Regions from separate parts of the Bradyrhizobium sp. BWC-3-1 genome, predicted to be linked through region 1. Evidence: riboswitches for the same ligand, from Rfam matches in the RefSeq annotation. Region 1 holds a riboswitch; the other holds the start of a gene.
The links. A riboswitch is a leader RNA that binds a small molecule or an ion and turns the genes downstream of it on or off. The one in region 1 is predicted to bind S-adenosylmethionine.
Positions count from the first base shown of each region.

Region 2: it holds a riboswitch for S-adenosylmethionine, as region 1 does, so the genes downstream of both, RX329_RS04660 (homoserine O-acetyltransferase MetX) here and RX329_RS40430 (O-succinylhomoserine sulfhydrylase) in region 1, are expected to answer to the same signal.

Region 1 covers NZ_CP136625.1:8,450,119-8,457,596, reverse strand. The annotation lists gene RX329_RS40435 (SGNH/GDSL hydrolase family protein) at 1-622, shown strand, start outside; gene RX329_RS40430 (O-succinylhomoserine sulfhydrylase) at 737-1,933, opposite strand; SAM riboswitch at 2,004-2,083, opposite strand; gene RX329_RS40425 (2'-deoxycytidine 5'-triphosphate deaminase) at 2,164-3,300, shown strand; gene RX329_RS40420 (PAS domain-containing protein) at 3,473-3,901, shown strand; gene RX329_RS40415 (hypothetical protein) at 4,006-5,055, shown strand; gene RX329_RS40410 (MATE family efflux transporter) at 5,217-6,662, shown strand; gene RX329_RS40405 (hypothetical protein) at 6,659-7,165, opposite strand; gene RX329_RS40400 (SRPBCC family protein) at 7,266-7,478, opposite strand, start outside.
Region 2 covers NZ_CP136625.1:950,814-958,291, reverse strand. The annotation lists gene RX329_RS04675 (TIGR02594 family protein) at 1-836, opposite strand, end outside; gene RX329_RS04670 (alpha/beta fold hydrolase) at 1,036-1,899, shown strand; gene metW (methionine biosynthesis protein MetW) at 1,951-2,613, opposite strand; gene RX329_RS04660 (homoserine O-acetyltransferase MetX) at 2,629-3,831, opposite strand; SAM riboswitch at 3,922-4,001, opposite strand; gene RX329_RS04655 (chorismate mutase) at 4,206-5,054, shown strand; gene hisC (histidinol-phosphate transaminase) at 5,089-6,183, shown strand; gene RX329_RS04645 (prephenate/arogenate dehydrogenase family protein) at 6,180-7,118, shown strand; gene RX329_RS04640 (hypothetical protein) at 7,233-7,478, opposite strand, start outside.

The DNA of each region.
Region 1 (7,478 bases):
CGGCTCGTCGTCGACCGCGGGATTCGGCGCGAGCTCGCCGGAGTTCAACTATCCCAATCGCCTTGCCGCGCAGCTGCACCGGCACTATCCGACCGCCGACATCACCGTCGTCAATGCCGGCGTCGGCGGCGAGGATGCGCCCGAGATGATGAAGCGTCTCCAGAAAGAGGTGATCGACGTGCATCCGGATCTGGTGATCTGGCAGGTCGGCACCAATGCCGTGCTGCGCAATCTCGATCCTGGCGAGACCGCCAAACTGGTCGAGGACGGCATCGCTCGCATCCAGGCCACCGGCGGCACCGACATCGTGCTGGTCGATCCGCAATATTCGCCCGCGGTCAACCAGCGCGCCGAGAGCGCCGGCAAGATGGTGAAGCTGCTCGGCAAGGTCGCCGAGCTCCGTCACGTCGGTATCTTCCCGCGCTTCGAGGTGATGCGCGACTGGCACGAGAAGCAATCCCTTCCGGTCGAGAGTTTCGTGATCGCGGACGGACTGCACATGAACGATTGGGGCTATGCCTGCTTCGCCCAGCTCCTCGGCGACGACATCATCCGCTCCGTCGGCCAAATCAAGCTCGGCGTGAACGTGCCCGCGGACGTGCGGACCTATCGGCCGATGTAGCTGCTGCAGGGTGGGCAAAGGCGCGCTCTTCGCGCCGTGCCCACCATCCAGCGGCACTGTGATCGTGAATGGTGGCACGCTTGCTTTGCCCACCCTACGATGTCGAATGCGTGGCTACGCCTTCTCCAGCGCCGCGGTCAGATCCTCGATCAGATCGTCCGCGTGCTCGAGGCCTGCCGAGAAGCGGATGAATCCTTCGCTGATGCCGAGCGCGGCGCGGTCCTCCGGCTTCAAACGCTGATGCGTCGTGGTCGCGGGATGGGTGACGAGGCTCTTGGCGTCGCCGAGATTGTTCGAGATCTTGGCGAGCTTGAGCTCGTTGAGCACGCGGAACGCCGCCTGCTTGCCGCCCTTGACCTCGAGGCCGACCAGCGTCGAGCCGCCGCGCATCTGCTTCTTCACCAATGCAGCCTGCGGATGATCGGCGCGGCCGGGAAACACCAGCCGCGAAATCTTCGGATGGCTCGCCAGCACGTCCGCGATGCGCGCCGCCGTCTCGGTCTGCGCGCGCACGCGCACGGCGAGCGTCTCCAGCCCCTTGAGCAGGACCCAGGCGTTGAACGGCGAGATCGACGGGCCGGTCTGGCGCATGAAATTGTGGATGTGCTCGGCGATGAACGCTTCCGAGGACAGGATGATGCCGCCGAGACAGCGGCCCTGGCCGTCGATGTGCTTGGTCGCGGAATAGACCACGACGTCGGCGCCGAGCGCGAGCGGGCTCTGCCAGATCGGGGTGGCGAACACGTTGTCGACGACGAGCCGCGCGCCGCCACTATGCGCGATCTCGGCAATGCCGGGAATGTCGAGCACGTCGAGCGTCGGATTGGTCGGGCTCTCCAGGAAGAACGTCTTGGTGTTCGGCTTCATGGCGCGCTGCCACTGGTCGAGATCGAGGCCGTCGACCAGCGTGGTCTCGATGCCGTAGCGCGGCAGTAAATCCTGCACGACGTAGAGACACGAGCCGAACAGCGCGCGCGAGGCCACGACGTGATCGCCGGCCTTGAGCGGCGCCAGGATCGCGGTCGTCACCGCGGCCATGCCGGTCGCGGCCGAACGTGCCGCTTCGGCGCCTTCGAGCTCGATCATGCGGCGCTCGAACATCGAGATGGTCGGATTGGAGTAGCGTGAATAGATGAAGCCGGGGTCCTCGCCCTTGAACCGCGCCTCGCACTCCTCAGCGCTGTTGTAGACGTAGCCCTGGGTCAGGAACAGCGACTCCGACGTCTCGCCATATTGCGAGCGTAAGGTGCCGGAATGAACCAGGCGAGTTTCGGGACGGTAGTGGGCGGTTGGCGCCGGGGACTTCGACATAGGACCTCCTGACGTGACCATCGAGAATGGTCACAAAAAAACCGGCCTGGAATATCTCCACGGGCCGGGATCACAGAGGTCCCCGGCCTGTTTAGCGACTTATTTAACGTGGCTGCAAGCCGGCCGGCTCAAATCACCACGGGATAAGTCATGCTCATATTCCGCAATGCCCTTTCCGTCAAGACGTCCATCGGATAGCCGTAAAACGCTCATATTTCCCGCATGTCGGGATGTGTTTGATCCCTGATGAGGACCCCGGGTTGACGTTCACGGTCGCCGCCGACGCCAATGGTATCCTGCCCGACCGCATGATCGCGGCGATGGCGGAGGGCGGTCTCATCCTGCCCGCTTACGACTTCGTCGAAAGCCAGATCCAGCCGGCGAGCCTCGATTTGCGTCTTGGCGATATCGCCTATCGCGTTCGCGCCAGCTTCCTGCCCGGTCCCGGCGCCACGGTCGCCGAGCGCATCGACGAGTTGAAGCTGCACGAGTTCAGCCTCGCCGACGGCGCGGTGCTGGAGACCAACTGCGTCTACATCGTGCCGCTGCTTGAAAGCCTCGCGCTGCCGCCGGAAATCGTCGCGGCCGCCAACCCGAAGAGCTCGACCGGCCGGCTCGACGTCTTCACCCGCGTGATCGCCGACGGCACCCGCCGCTTCGACATGATCGGTGCCGGCTATCACGGCCCGCTCTATGCCGAGATCAGCCCGAAGACGTTTCCGGTGCTGGTCAGCGAGGGCTCGCGCCTGAGCCAGGTGCGCTTCCGCACCGGCGATGCCATCCTCAACATCGACGACCTCGAGGGGCTGCACGCGACCGAGCGTCTCGTCGATATCGACGACGCCGACCTCACCGGCGGCGTCGCCGTCTCTGTTGATCTCTCCGGCGAGAAGAGCGGCGGCTTCGTCGGCTACCGCGCCAAGCGCCACACCGGCGTCATCGACGTCGATCGCCGCGCCGGCTATTCCGTCGAGGACTTCTGGGAGCCGATCTCGGCCCGTCCCGACGGCAGCCTGATCCTCGATCCCGGCGAGTTCTATATCCTCGCGTCGAAAGAGGCGGTGCAGGTGCCGCCCGATTACGCCGCGGAGATGGTGCCGTTCGATCCGCTGGTCGGCGAGTTCCGCGTGCATTATGCCGGATTCTTCGATCCCGGCTTCGGCTATGCCGGCGCCGGCGGGCTAGGCTCGCGCGCCGTGCTCGAAGTGCGCTCGCGCGAGGTGCCGTTCATCCTCGAGCACGGCCAGATCGTCGGCCGCCTCGTCTACGAGAAGATGCTGGCCCGCCCCGACGCGATGTACGGCCAGCGCATCGGCTCGAACTACCAGGCGCAGGGCCTGAAGCTGAGCAAGCATTTCCGGGTGTAGGGATAGCCTCACCTTCCGCTGTCATGCCTCGGCTTGACCGGGGCATCCAGTACGCCGTAGCCTATTGGTTCGATCACATCCGCCTCTGGAATACTGGATCGCCCGATCAAGTCGGGCGATGACACCGAATCTGTGTCAAGATGGGAAGTGAATCTACGTCCGAGGTGGCGAAATGACAGATCAATCCGAACTCGACGCAAGAATCCTCGACGACGTCGCCGACGCGCTGATCTATTCGGATCGCTCCGGCACGATCATGCGCTGGAACCGCGCATCGTCCGCACTGTTCGGCTTCTCGGCGGACGAAGCGCTGGGCCAGAATCTCGACCTGATCATTCCCGAACATCTGCGCGCCGCGCACTGGAAAGGTTTTGAGGCCGCGCTTGCCAGCGGCGCGATGAAGCTTGCGGGCAAGCCGACACTGACCCGCGCGCTGCACAAGGACGGACGCAAGCTCTACATCGAGATGACCTTTGCGCTGGTGCGGGACGCCGCTGGAGTGGTGCAAGGATCGGTGGCGATGGCACGCGACGTCACCGAGCGCGTCGAGCGCGAGCGTGCCGCCAAAGCCTCGCAAACTAAGCCTGCGCAAAATTCGTGATGCGGAATTGGCGCGCCGGCGTGCAGGGCTCCCTGCGTGCGGCTCAACTTGTCCGTCACCGGATGCAGTGACACACTCGATCAGAACAACGATCGGGAGCGAACATGACCGCACCAGACCCCGCGCAGGAAGCTCAATGGAAACGCTGGCGCGCGGTTGCCGATCTCTATCACGCCTACTTCACCGGTCTGATCCTCACCGTGGTCACGCGTCGCGGCACGGCAGATGCTGCGGAGTTCGTCTTTCGCGTGTTCCGCCGCCAGCAGCAGGAGCGCTTCCTGCCGGGGCTGGAGAAGCTCGGGCTGAGCCATCTGCCGCCCGCCGTGGCAGCCGCGCAATATCACTATCTCTCGAACTGGATCGGCGGCGTGCACGTCGAATACATGTATGATAGCGACCGCAAAGCCTGGATACGCTATCCGCCGCCGCGCTGGATATGGAAAGGCACTGCCATCTGCGGCGTGCCGGGCGAAGTCTCGCGCGCGATGCTGCGCGGCTGGCACGCCAACAACGGCGTGGCGCTCGGCGATACCAGATTGGGGTTCGTCTGCACGAAGCAGAGCGTCGACGGCCAGGACGGGCTCGAAGGCTACTATTATCAATATGACCAGCCCCTCGAACTCGACCAGCGCCTCGTGTTCGCGCGGCACCTCGAAGCCCCGCTGTTCGATGCAGCCGCGGCTCCGGCGTTGCCGGTCGCAAGCTGGCCAAGGCCGAGACTGGAAAAAGCCTATCGCAACTATGCGATGGAATATGTGCGCACCGCCGCGCCCGTGATGGTGCAGCTGTTCGGTCCGGAGGATGCGGGCTATCTCCTGCACCTCACGGGCAAGCTGATCGGGATGCAATATTTCGATGAGGTCGCTGCGGCGCTGTCGATGGGCCGCGGCGGTGCGAGCGAATTCGCGACGTTCCTCAACGCGCTGTTTGTCGCGCAGGACGATGCGGCTGAGACGACGCAATCCGAGGGCACGTTCGAAATCCGTCAGCAGAGCTGGAGGTTGATGGAAGACGTCGCCGATAACCACTCCGCTTGCGCCAAGGTGCTGGCGGGGTTGTTCGAGGGGCTTGCGGCCGGGTGCGGCCGGCACATCGGCGTGCACCTGTCCGCGACACCGAGCGGTCGTCCGCCATTGCTCTGGACGATTGGGTAGACGACGGCGTCACCGCGCTGCCGCAGGGCACGCCTGCACCTAGCGCAGGAGGAATCGCTGCGCGTCGTGCTAACAAGCCTCTTGTTGCGCCCTGCGCGAACCAATTCATTGGCACACCCAAGCATTGCTGCGCCGGAAATGGCGCTTTGCCCGGAGAGGACATGTCAGACATCGCCGAAATCCCGGTCGATGAACAAGAGCGTCCGCTGCCGCCGCCTCCGCGCCCCGTGAGGAGCGCGCTGATGGACGGGCCGATCCTGCGCACGCTGCTCGGACTGGCCTGGCCCAACGTGGTCGCGCTCTCAGCCGGCACTTGCACGGTAATTGCGGAGACCTCCTATATCGGACGGCTCGGCGTGGAAGCGCTGGCCGCGATGGCGCTGGTGTTTCCGACAGTGATCCTGACCATGACCATGTCAGGCGGTGCGATGGGCGGCGCGGTGGCCTCCGCCATCGCGCGCGCGCTCGGCGCGGGCGATCGCGAGCGTGCCGGGACGCTCGCCGCGCACGCGCTGCTGATCGGCATCAGCTTCGGCCTCGTCTTCATGCTGGGCATGCTGATCTTCGGGCCCAAGGTGCTTGAGATGCTCGGCGGCCGCGGCGACGTGCTGACGCATGCGATCGCCTACACCCAGGTGTTTTTCGGCGGCGCCGTGCTGCCCTGGCTGCTCAACACCATGGCCGGCGTCCTGCGCGGCACCGGCAACATGAAGCTGCCGTCGCTGTTGATCCTCAATTCCGCGGCCTGGCAGATCGTGCTCGGTGGCACGCTTGGCCTCGGCCTCGGTCCGGTGCCGCAATTCGGCATGCGCGGCGTCGCCGCCGGCGCGCTGATTGCCTATTGCATGAATATCGGCGTGATGGGCTGGTACCTGTTCTCCGGCCGCGCCCGCGTGACGCCGAAGCTGCGCGGACTTCGCATCCAATGGGCGATGTTTTTCGACATCCTCAAAGTGGGCGCCATCGCCTGCTTCTCGCCGCTGCAATCGGTGCTGACGATCTCGATCTTCACTCACATGCTTGCGAAATTCGGCACCGCGATCCTGGCCGGCTACGGCATCGGTGCGCGGCTGGAATTCCTGCTGACCTCGATCGCGTTCTCGTTCGGCATCGCCTCGGTGCCGATGATCGGCATGGCGGTCGGCGCCGGCCGCATCGCCCGCGCCCGGCGCATCGCCTGGATCGCAGCGGCGAGCGCCTTCGTCGCCGTCGGTGCACCGGCGTGCCTGGTCGCGGCCTTCCCCGATCTCTGGGTCAACATCTTCACGGACAGCGCGACCGTGCGCGCCACCAGCCACCAATATTTGTCGACGGTGGCGCCGTTCTACGCCTTCATCGGCCTCGCCTCGACGATGTATTTCTCGTCGCAGGGCGCTGCGAAGGTGATCGGCCCGGTGCTGGCGCAGACCGCGCGGCTGATCTACATCTCGGCTGTCGGCTGGTGGCTGTCGACGCATGATGCCACCGCGCAAAGCTTCTTCTGGCTGGCGGCGAGCTCGATGGTCGTGCTCGGCCTGCTCTCGTGCTCCAGCGTGGTGCTGACACGCTGGGGACCGCGCCAAACCAAACCTGCGATCAGGCCGGCTCTGTCGGCCGCCGCGGACTAGCGGTGCCTGTGGCGGCGATGGCCGCCACCACCGCCGACATTGGCGAGCCGCATCAGTTGCGGAATCATCGCCATCATGTCGCCGCCACCGGCGCCGCCGAGCATGCCCATGATATCGCCGCCGCCGATGCCGCCCATTCCGGCCGGCATGGTGCCGCCTCCACCCATCGGCGCGTAGCCGCCGTAATTGGGCGCGCCGAAACCGCCGCCGAGGTTGCCGGCGCCGAGGCCGCCAATGCCACCGCCGCCCATCATGCCAAGACCACCACCGCCATTCTCCATCATGCGGCTCATCATCGGGCCCATGGTCTGCATCATCATGCCGAAGCGGCGCTTGCCCATCTTGGCCTTCATCATCTCGAGCATCGGCGCCATCTGGGTCATTATGTCCTCGCCGCCGGCACCGCCGCCGCCGAAGAACTGCGCCTTTGCCGGCGCGCTCGAAATCGAAAACATCAGCAGCACGGCGGCCGCCTGGCAGATCACCTTGTCCGCACCTCTCATGGCCTGCTCCTCGCGTGCGTGGCGCCGCCGGGAGAGCGGAGCCAACCGGACGCACGGCGCCATCGTTATTGCGGACGAGGGCTGGGCTCTGTGAGAAAGATCACGCAGCTGCGGCCGGAAACGCGCGGTGTATGGCGGCGACGGCGTCCTTGGTCTGTCCCTGCACATAGGGCGCGAGCTCGTTCGGCAGCATGTCGATGATCCAGACCAGGCGGCATCTCGCCTCGCCCTCGGCGATCACCTGCACCGAGGCGCTGTAATGCTTCAGCCGCTCGTTGTTGATCGCGTAGACCAGCCGCCGCCCGGCATCGTC
Region 2 (7,478 bases), 1.3 Mb from region 1:
TTCGGCATCACATACGCATAGATCCGGCCGCGCGAGACCGGTGCTTCGCGAACGCGGTTGCCGTTGTTGCCGGAGATCATGATCGGATTGCCCTGCGCGTCGACACCGGTGATGATGCCGACATGACCGCCCCGGCCACCACGCGACATCACTGCGATGGCGCCGACCTGCGGACCGGACACGCGCGTGCCGTAATGCGCGAACGAATTCGCCATGTCGGAGCCGGTGCCACGATGACCGGTCTTTTCGAGCACCATGTTCATGAAGCGCGCGCACCACAGGCTACCGCGACCGGTCGGATTGCCGCCGACATAGCGGCGTGCCTCGGACACGAGGCCCGACCCACCGCCGAAGCCGCCGCCGCTCGTCGCGCTATTGGCCATGCCGCCGTCATTCGCGTTAGTGGCTATCCCACCTCCACGCCTCATAATTCGACGGCTGGCGCGCGTGGTCATCTCACCGCTGGTAACCATTCCAGCGTTGCCGCTCATGGCCATTCCACGGCTGCCGCTCATGGCCATTCCACCACTGCCGCTCATAGCCGTTCCAGCGCTGCCGCTTATGGCGATGCCGCCGCTATTGGCGTTCGGATCATAGCTGGCGAAGGTGTTGCCGAAGCCGTTCGCCTGCAATTGCGCCGCGCCGCGCTCGAAGCGCGAGCCGCGTGCATGCCGGTAATGATGATGTCTGCTGGCGTGATGCGCGTAAGCGTGCCGCTCTGCGCTATGACGATGAGGTCGTGCTGACGCCGGAGAAGTGAAGGCGGCGAACGCCGCGAAGAAAACAGCCAGCGCGACGACACAGCGCGACAGGCGAGACGCAAACAACTCGAACATTCTTCATCCTTCGTTGACACCCCACTTCCCCGTCGGCCCGTGCGGTGGCCGACATCCGCGGGCTGTATCAGTATCCTGATGTGGCGAGAACAAGACGCGGCCCCTAAGAATTTGGACGATGATTAATAAGTGCTACCATCGTATGCGCTGACCGCAGGACGGCATTCCAAAGCCGCAGCCACCTCAGGGAGAAAACCGGATGCCTCACGCCCTCACGAAGGACAATTGTCGACTCTATTTCGAAGAAGCGGGCACGGGCACGCCGATTATTTTTCTGCACGAATTCGCGGCCGACTACACCAATTGGGAGCCGCAGATGCGCTACTTCTCGCGCGGCCATCGCTGCATCACCTATTCCGCACGCGGCTACACGCCATCGGACGTGCCTGATGGCGAGGTCTACGGCTACACGCATTTCTACACCGATGCGCTCGCGGTGCTCGATCATCTGAAGATCGATCGCGCGCACTTCGTCGGCCTCTCGATGGGCGCCTATTCGTCGCTCCAGATCGGGCTCAACGCGCCCCAACGTGCGCTGTCGATGACGCTCGCCGGCGTCGGCTCGGGCTCGGAGATCGAGAACCTCGACGCCTGGCGCCAGCAGTGCCGCGCCAACGCGGAGCAATTCGAGATGCTCGGCTCAGCCGAAGTCGCAAAAGTCACGCGCGAGGCGCCGAGCCGGATTCCCTTCCTGGTGAAGGACCCGCGCGGTCACGCCGATTTCTATGCCGCCCTGGCGCGGCACGACGCCAAGGGATCAGCGCGGACGATGCGCGGCTTCCAGGCCGGCCGTCCCTCGATCTTTACGATGACGGACGCGATCAGAGCGGCCACGACGCCGGCACTCATCATCTGCGGCGACGAGGACGATCCGTGCGTGGGCGCAAGCCTGTTCCTGAAGAAGCATCTGCCGGCGGCAGGGCTCGCCATGTTTCCAAAGTCCGGCCACGTCCTCAATCTCGAAGAGCCAGCGCTGTTCAACGAAATGGTGGAACGGTTCGTCACGCTGGTGGAAGCGGGAAGATGGCCGGTGCGCGACCCGAGGTCACTGGCGGCGCATTAGCGCGAAGGCGTCACCAGGTACTGGGTCGCGTAGATGGGGTAACGGGCCGGCCTACTTCCTGCCGCCCCGCGTCAGCAGAAACACGCCCTGCTCGCCGAACAGATTCCACACCCACCAGGGCATCCGCAGCCGCAGCGGACGGCCGTAGAGGTCGAGCGCCTCGGCACGTTCCATCTTGACGTCGATCGCGTCGCAGAGCTCGACGAAATCCTTGATAGTGCAGAAATGGATGTTGGCGGTGTCATACCAGCTTGCGGGCAGGTTCTCCGTGCGCGGCATGTGGCCGCCGATCAGGAGCTGGAGCCGCATCTTCCAGAAGCCGAAATTCGGGAACGACACGATGGCGCGGCGGCCGATGCGCAGCAAATTCTCCAGCACCACTTTCGGCTGCCGCGTCGCCTGCAACGTCTGCGACAGGATCACGTAGTCGAAGGCGTCATCCGGATAATTCACGAGGTCGGTGTCGGCATCGCCCTGCACCACCGCAAGACCCTTGGCGACGCAGCGGTTGACGCCCTCGCGCGACAGCTCGATGCCGCGGCCGTCGACGCCGCGGGTTTCCAGCAGTTGGAGCAGGTCGCCCTCGCCGCAGCCGACGTCGAGCACCTTCGAGCCCGGCTTGACCATCTCGGCCACCAGCACATGGTCCGCGCGAAAATCACCGGGTTGCCCGGCCACAACGCCGCCGAGCGGCAACGTTTCCTGTACAGACATGCCTAGTCGTCCTTGTTAAGCATTCCTGGCGGTAAGCCCGCGCGCCTTGCCCGCCGATTGCAGGAAGGCACGGGCGATGTCGAAGAACTCGGGCACGTCGAGCAGGAACGCGTCGTGACCGCGATCGGTCTCGATTTCGGCGAACGACACCCGCGCGCTCGACGCATTCAGCGCGTGCACCAGCGCGCGCGATTCCGAGGTCGGGAACAGCCAGTCGCTGGTGAAGGAGACCACGCAGAAGCGGGTCTGGATTCCCGCGAACGCCTTCGCCAGCACGCCACCATGGTCGGCGGCGATGTCGAAATAGTCCATCGCGCGGGTCAGATAGAGATAGGAGTTGGCGTCGAAGCGCTCGACGAAGGACGAGCCCTGGTAGCGCAGATACGACTCAACCTGGAAGTCGGCGTCGAAAGAGAAAGTCGGCAGCTCGCGGTCCTGCATGCGCCGCCCGAATTTTCGATGCAGCGCGGCGTCGGAGAGATAGGTGATGTGCGCCGCCATCCGGGCGACAGCGAGGCCACGATGCGGATGGATGCCTCGATCGGCATAGCCGCCATGGTGCCAGTCGGGGTCGGCCATCACCGCCTGGCGGCCAAGCTCGTGGAACGCGATGTTCTGCGCCGAGTGTCGTGTCGAGCAGGCAATCGCCAGCGCGGAGAACACGCGACTCGGATACGCCGCAGTCCATTGCAGCACTTGCATGCCGCCCATCGAGCCGCCGACGACCGCGAACAGCGTGTCGATGCCGAGCCGGTCGATCAGCATCGCCTGCGCGCGCACCATGTCGGGGATGGTGATGACGGGGAAATCGAGCCCCCAAACCTTGCCGGTCGCGGGATTGATCGAGGCCGGGCCGGTCGAGCCCATGCAGCCGCCGATCACGTTGGAGCAGATGATAAAATATTCGTTGGGATCGAGCGGCCGGCCGGGGCCGACCAAGGTCTCCCACCAGCCGGGCTTGCCGGTGACAGGGTGCACGTTGGCGACGTGCTGGTCGCCGGTCAGCGCATGGCAGATCAGGATCGCGTTGGAGCGATCGGCATTCAGCTCGCCGTAGGTCTGGTAGGCGATCTGGAACGGGCTGAGATCGACCCCGCAGTCGAGCCGCAGCGGCTGCTCCGAGCCGAACTGCGCGACGTGCGAACTCGGATGATCCACCTCGTGCGACCGCTCGTCGGCGGTGATCGCGGGACTCGGAATGGACTGGACGCCAACCATCTGACCATCGACCTCGTTTGCGATCGTAGAAGTGACCGCATTGACATCAGGCCATGAAAAACCCGGCCTGAACGATAGGTTCGGCCGGGATCGAAAGCGTCCCCGGCCTGTTTAGCGAGTTTTTTAACGTGGCTGCAAGCCGGCCGGCTCAAATGACCACGGAACGGGTAAAAACTACCGTCTTGGACGGTTTTCGTCAAGTCACGGCCCGGATCAACCAAATTCGCCTGTCGCGCCACGGGCGGAAAGGGCCCGATTTCTCTTTGCATTTCTCTTTGCTTTCGCAGCCCCGACTGCCTAATCAGGATATCCATCACAGCGGTGACGGCTCGACTGATCCGCATTGGAACGCCTCTCAGCAGCACCCGTCAGACATGTCCCAACGTCCGCCCGCGCCACCATCACTCCAGGAATTGCGTAAGGAGATCGACGCGATCGACGAAGGCATGCATCGCCTGCTGATGCAACGCGGCGACATCATCGACCGCCTGATCCAGGTGAAGCAGACCCAGGAGGTCGGCTCGGCGTTCCGCCCGGCACGCGAGGCCTCCATGATGCGCGACCTCGTGCAGCGTCATCGCGGCATCCTGCCGCTCGACACCGTCGAGAGCATCTGGCGCGTCATCATCGCGACCTTCACCTATGTCCAGGCCCCGTTCTCGGTCCACGCCGACATCTCGGCGAGCGAGCCGGCCATGCGCGATTCCGCGCGATTCCATTTCGGCTTCACCGTGCCTTACGTCGCGCATTTCAGCGCGCAGGCGGCGGTCGAGGCCGTCGCGAAGTCCAAGGGCGACCTGGCGCTGGTCTCGGCGACCTCCAGCCGCACACCATGGTGGCTGGAGCTGGAAGAAGCCGGCGCGCCAAAGATCATCGCGCGGCTGCCCTTCGTCGAGCGCGCCGACCATCCGGCGGCGTTGCCCGTGTTCGCGGTCTCGCGCGTCGCCGACAGCGCGCTGGTGACGGAGGTCGAGACCTTCAGCGTGCGCGTCTCTGGGTGGAATGCGGAGGTCGCGCGCGCCCTGTCGCCGCTCGCCGAGATCGTGGCGGTGCCCGACACCGCCTTCGACGGCGCCGCGCTGCTGGTCTCGGTCACCGCGACAAGCAGCATCGACAAGATCAAGGCTGCCCTGATCGAAGCGGGGGCCTCGGTGCGCTCCACGGCCCTCGTCGGCAGCCACGCAACGCGCTATACGGTGCCCCCGACCGGGTCGAAATCGTAAGTCGCGAACCGCTTAAGCCAGTCCGGAGTTGAAGATGTCCCGCCCCGTGCCGAATCCCGGCATTCTCGATATTGCGCCCTATACGCCCGGCAAGACCCCGGTGGCAGAGCCCGGCCGCAAGGTGTTCAAGCTCTCGGCCAACGAGACGCCGTTCGGGCCCTCGCCGAAGGCGAGCGAGGCGTTCAAGCAGGTGGCGGATCATCTGGAAGACTATCCGGAAGGAACCTCGCGCGTGCTGCGCGAAGCAATCGGGCGCACCTTCGGGCTCGATCCCAACCGCATCATCTGCGGCGCCGGCTCGGACGAGATCCTCAACCTGCTCGCCCACACCTATCTCAGCCACGGTGACGAGGCGATCTCGACCACGCACGGCTTTCTAGTCTATCCGATCGCGACCATGGCGGTCGGCGCGAAGAATGTCATCGCGGCCGAGAAGAACCTCACCTGCGATGTCGACGCCATCCTCAAGGCGGTGACGCCGAAGACAAAGCTGGTCTGGCTCGCCAACCCCAACAATCCGACCGGCACCTATGTGCCGTTCGACGAGGTCAAGCGCCTGCGCGCCGGCCTGCCCTCGCACGTGCTGCTGGTGCTGGACGCAGCCTATTGCGACTACGTCTCGCGCAATGATTACGAGATGGGGATCGAGCTGGTCGCGACCACCGAAAACACGGTGGTGACCCACACCTTCTCCAAGATCCATGGACTTGCGGCGCTGCGCATCGGCTGGATGTTCGGCCCCGAGCACATCATCGATGCGGTCAACCGCATCCGGGGTCCCTTCAACGTGTCGACGCCGGCCATGTACGCCGCCGTTGCCGCGATCGAGGACACAGCGCACCAGGCCATGTCGAAGCAGTTCACCGAGACCTGGCGCGACTGGCTCGCCGAGGAGATCGGCAAGCTCGGGCTGAAGGTGACGCCGAGCGTCGCCAATTTCGTGCTGATCCACTTCCCGACCGAGGGCAAGACCTCGGACGCAGCCGACGCCTTCCTCACCAAGCGCGGGCTGGTGCTGCGCGGCTTGAAGAACTACGGCCTGCCGCATTCGCTACGCATGACCATCGGCACCGAGGAGGCCAACCGCCTCGTCGTCGAGGGCCTGCGCGACTTCATGGCCGGACGATGAGCGCGACCCCGCACTTCCAGCGCGTTGCGCTGATCGGCTTCGGCCTGATCGGGGGCTCGATCGCACGCGCCGCGAAGCTCCAGGGCCTGGCTTCCGAGATCGTCACCACCGCGCGCTCGGAGAAGACGCGCGCACGCGTGATGGAGCTCGGCATCGTCGATCAGGTCGTCGCGACCAATGCGGAAGCCGTGAAGGACGCCGATCTCGTCATCCTCTGCATTCCCGTCGGCGCCTGCGGCCCGGTGGCGCAGGAGATCTCCGCGCATCTCAAACCCGGCGCGATCATCTCCGACGTCGGCTCGGTCAAGGGCGCCATCGTCAGGGATATGGCGCCGCACCTGCCGGAAGGCGTCCATTTCGTGCCGGCGCATCCCGTCGCAGGCACCGAGCATTCGGGTCCCGATTCCGGCTTCGCCGAGCTCTTCATCAACCGCTGGTGCATCCTCACCCCGCCGGAGGGCGTTGATGCGGCTGCCACCGATCGCCTGCGCGCGTTCTGGGCGGCGATGGGTGCCAAGGTCGAGATCATGACGCCGGATCATCATGATCTCGTGCTCGCGATCACCAGCCATCTGCCGCATCTGATCGCCTACACCATCGTCGGCACCGCCGACGAGCTGGCGCAGGTGACGGAGTCAGAGGTCATCAAGTTCTCCGCCGGCGGCTTTCGCGACTTCACGCGCATCGCCGCCTCCGATCCGACGATGTGGCGCGACGTCTTCCTCGCCAACAAGGAAGCCGTGCTGGAGATGCTCGGCACCTTCACTGAGGATCTGGCAAAGCTCACCCGCGCGATCCGCCGCGGCGATGGCGAGGCGCTGTTCGACCACTTCACCCGCACCCGCGCCATCCGCCGCGGCATTGTCGAAATCGGCCAGGATTCGGCCGCGCCCGATTTCGGCCGGCCGCATGCGCAGCTCGGCAACAAGCCGTAGCACCGAAGTGGCCCGGATGGAGCGCAAGCGTAATCCGGGACTTCCGTCGCTTGAGGCAGGATTCCCGGATCGCGCTTCGCTCCATCCGGGCTACGAGCCTGCGTGGCTCCGTGACTAGAATGGGTAGTACCGGATCTGCGTCATGACGACGTTGTCGTCGGTCTTCGGCGCGCCGCCGACGCCGGCGAACGCGAACCGTTGCGTGTAGGAATATTGCAGGCCGGCTTTGAGCGTCCCGAAATTGCCTTGGTAGATGGTGTCGTAGATCCCGGCCGTGATCTGCCGAACCTCCCTGGTGTTGCCGTTGCAGGTCGCGCCCGCCGAGTTTTCGGTGAAGCAGCCGGTGTTGTTGTAGAGCGG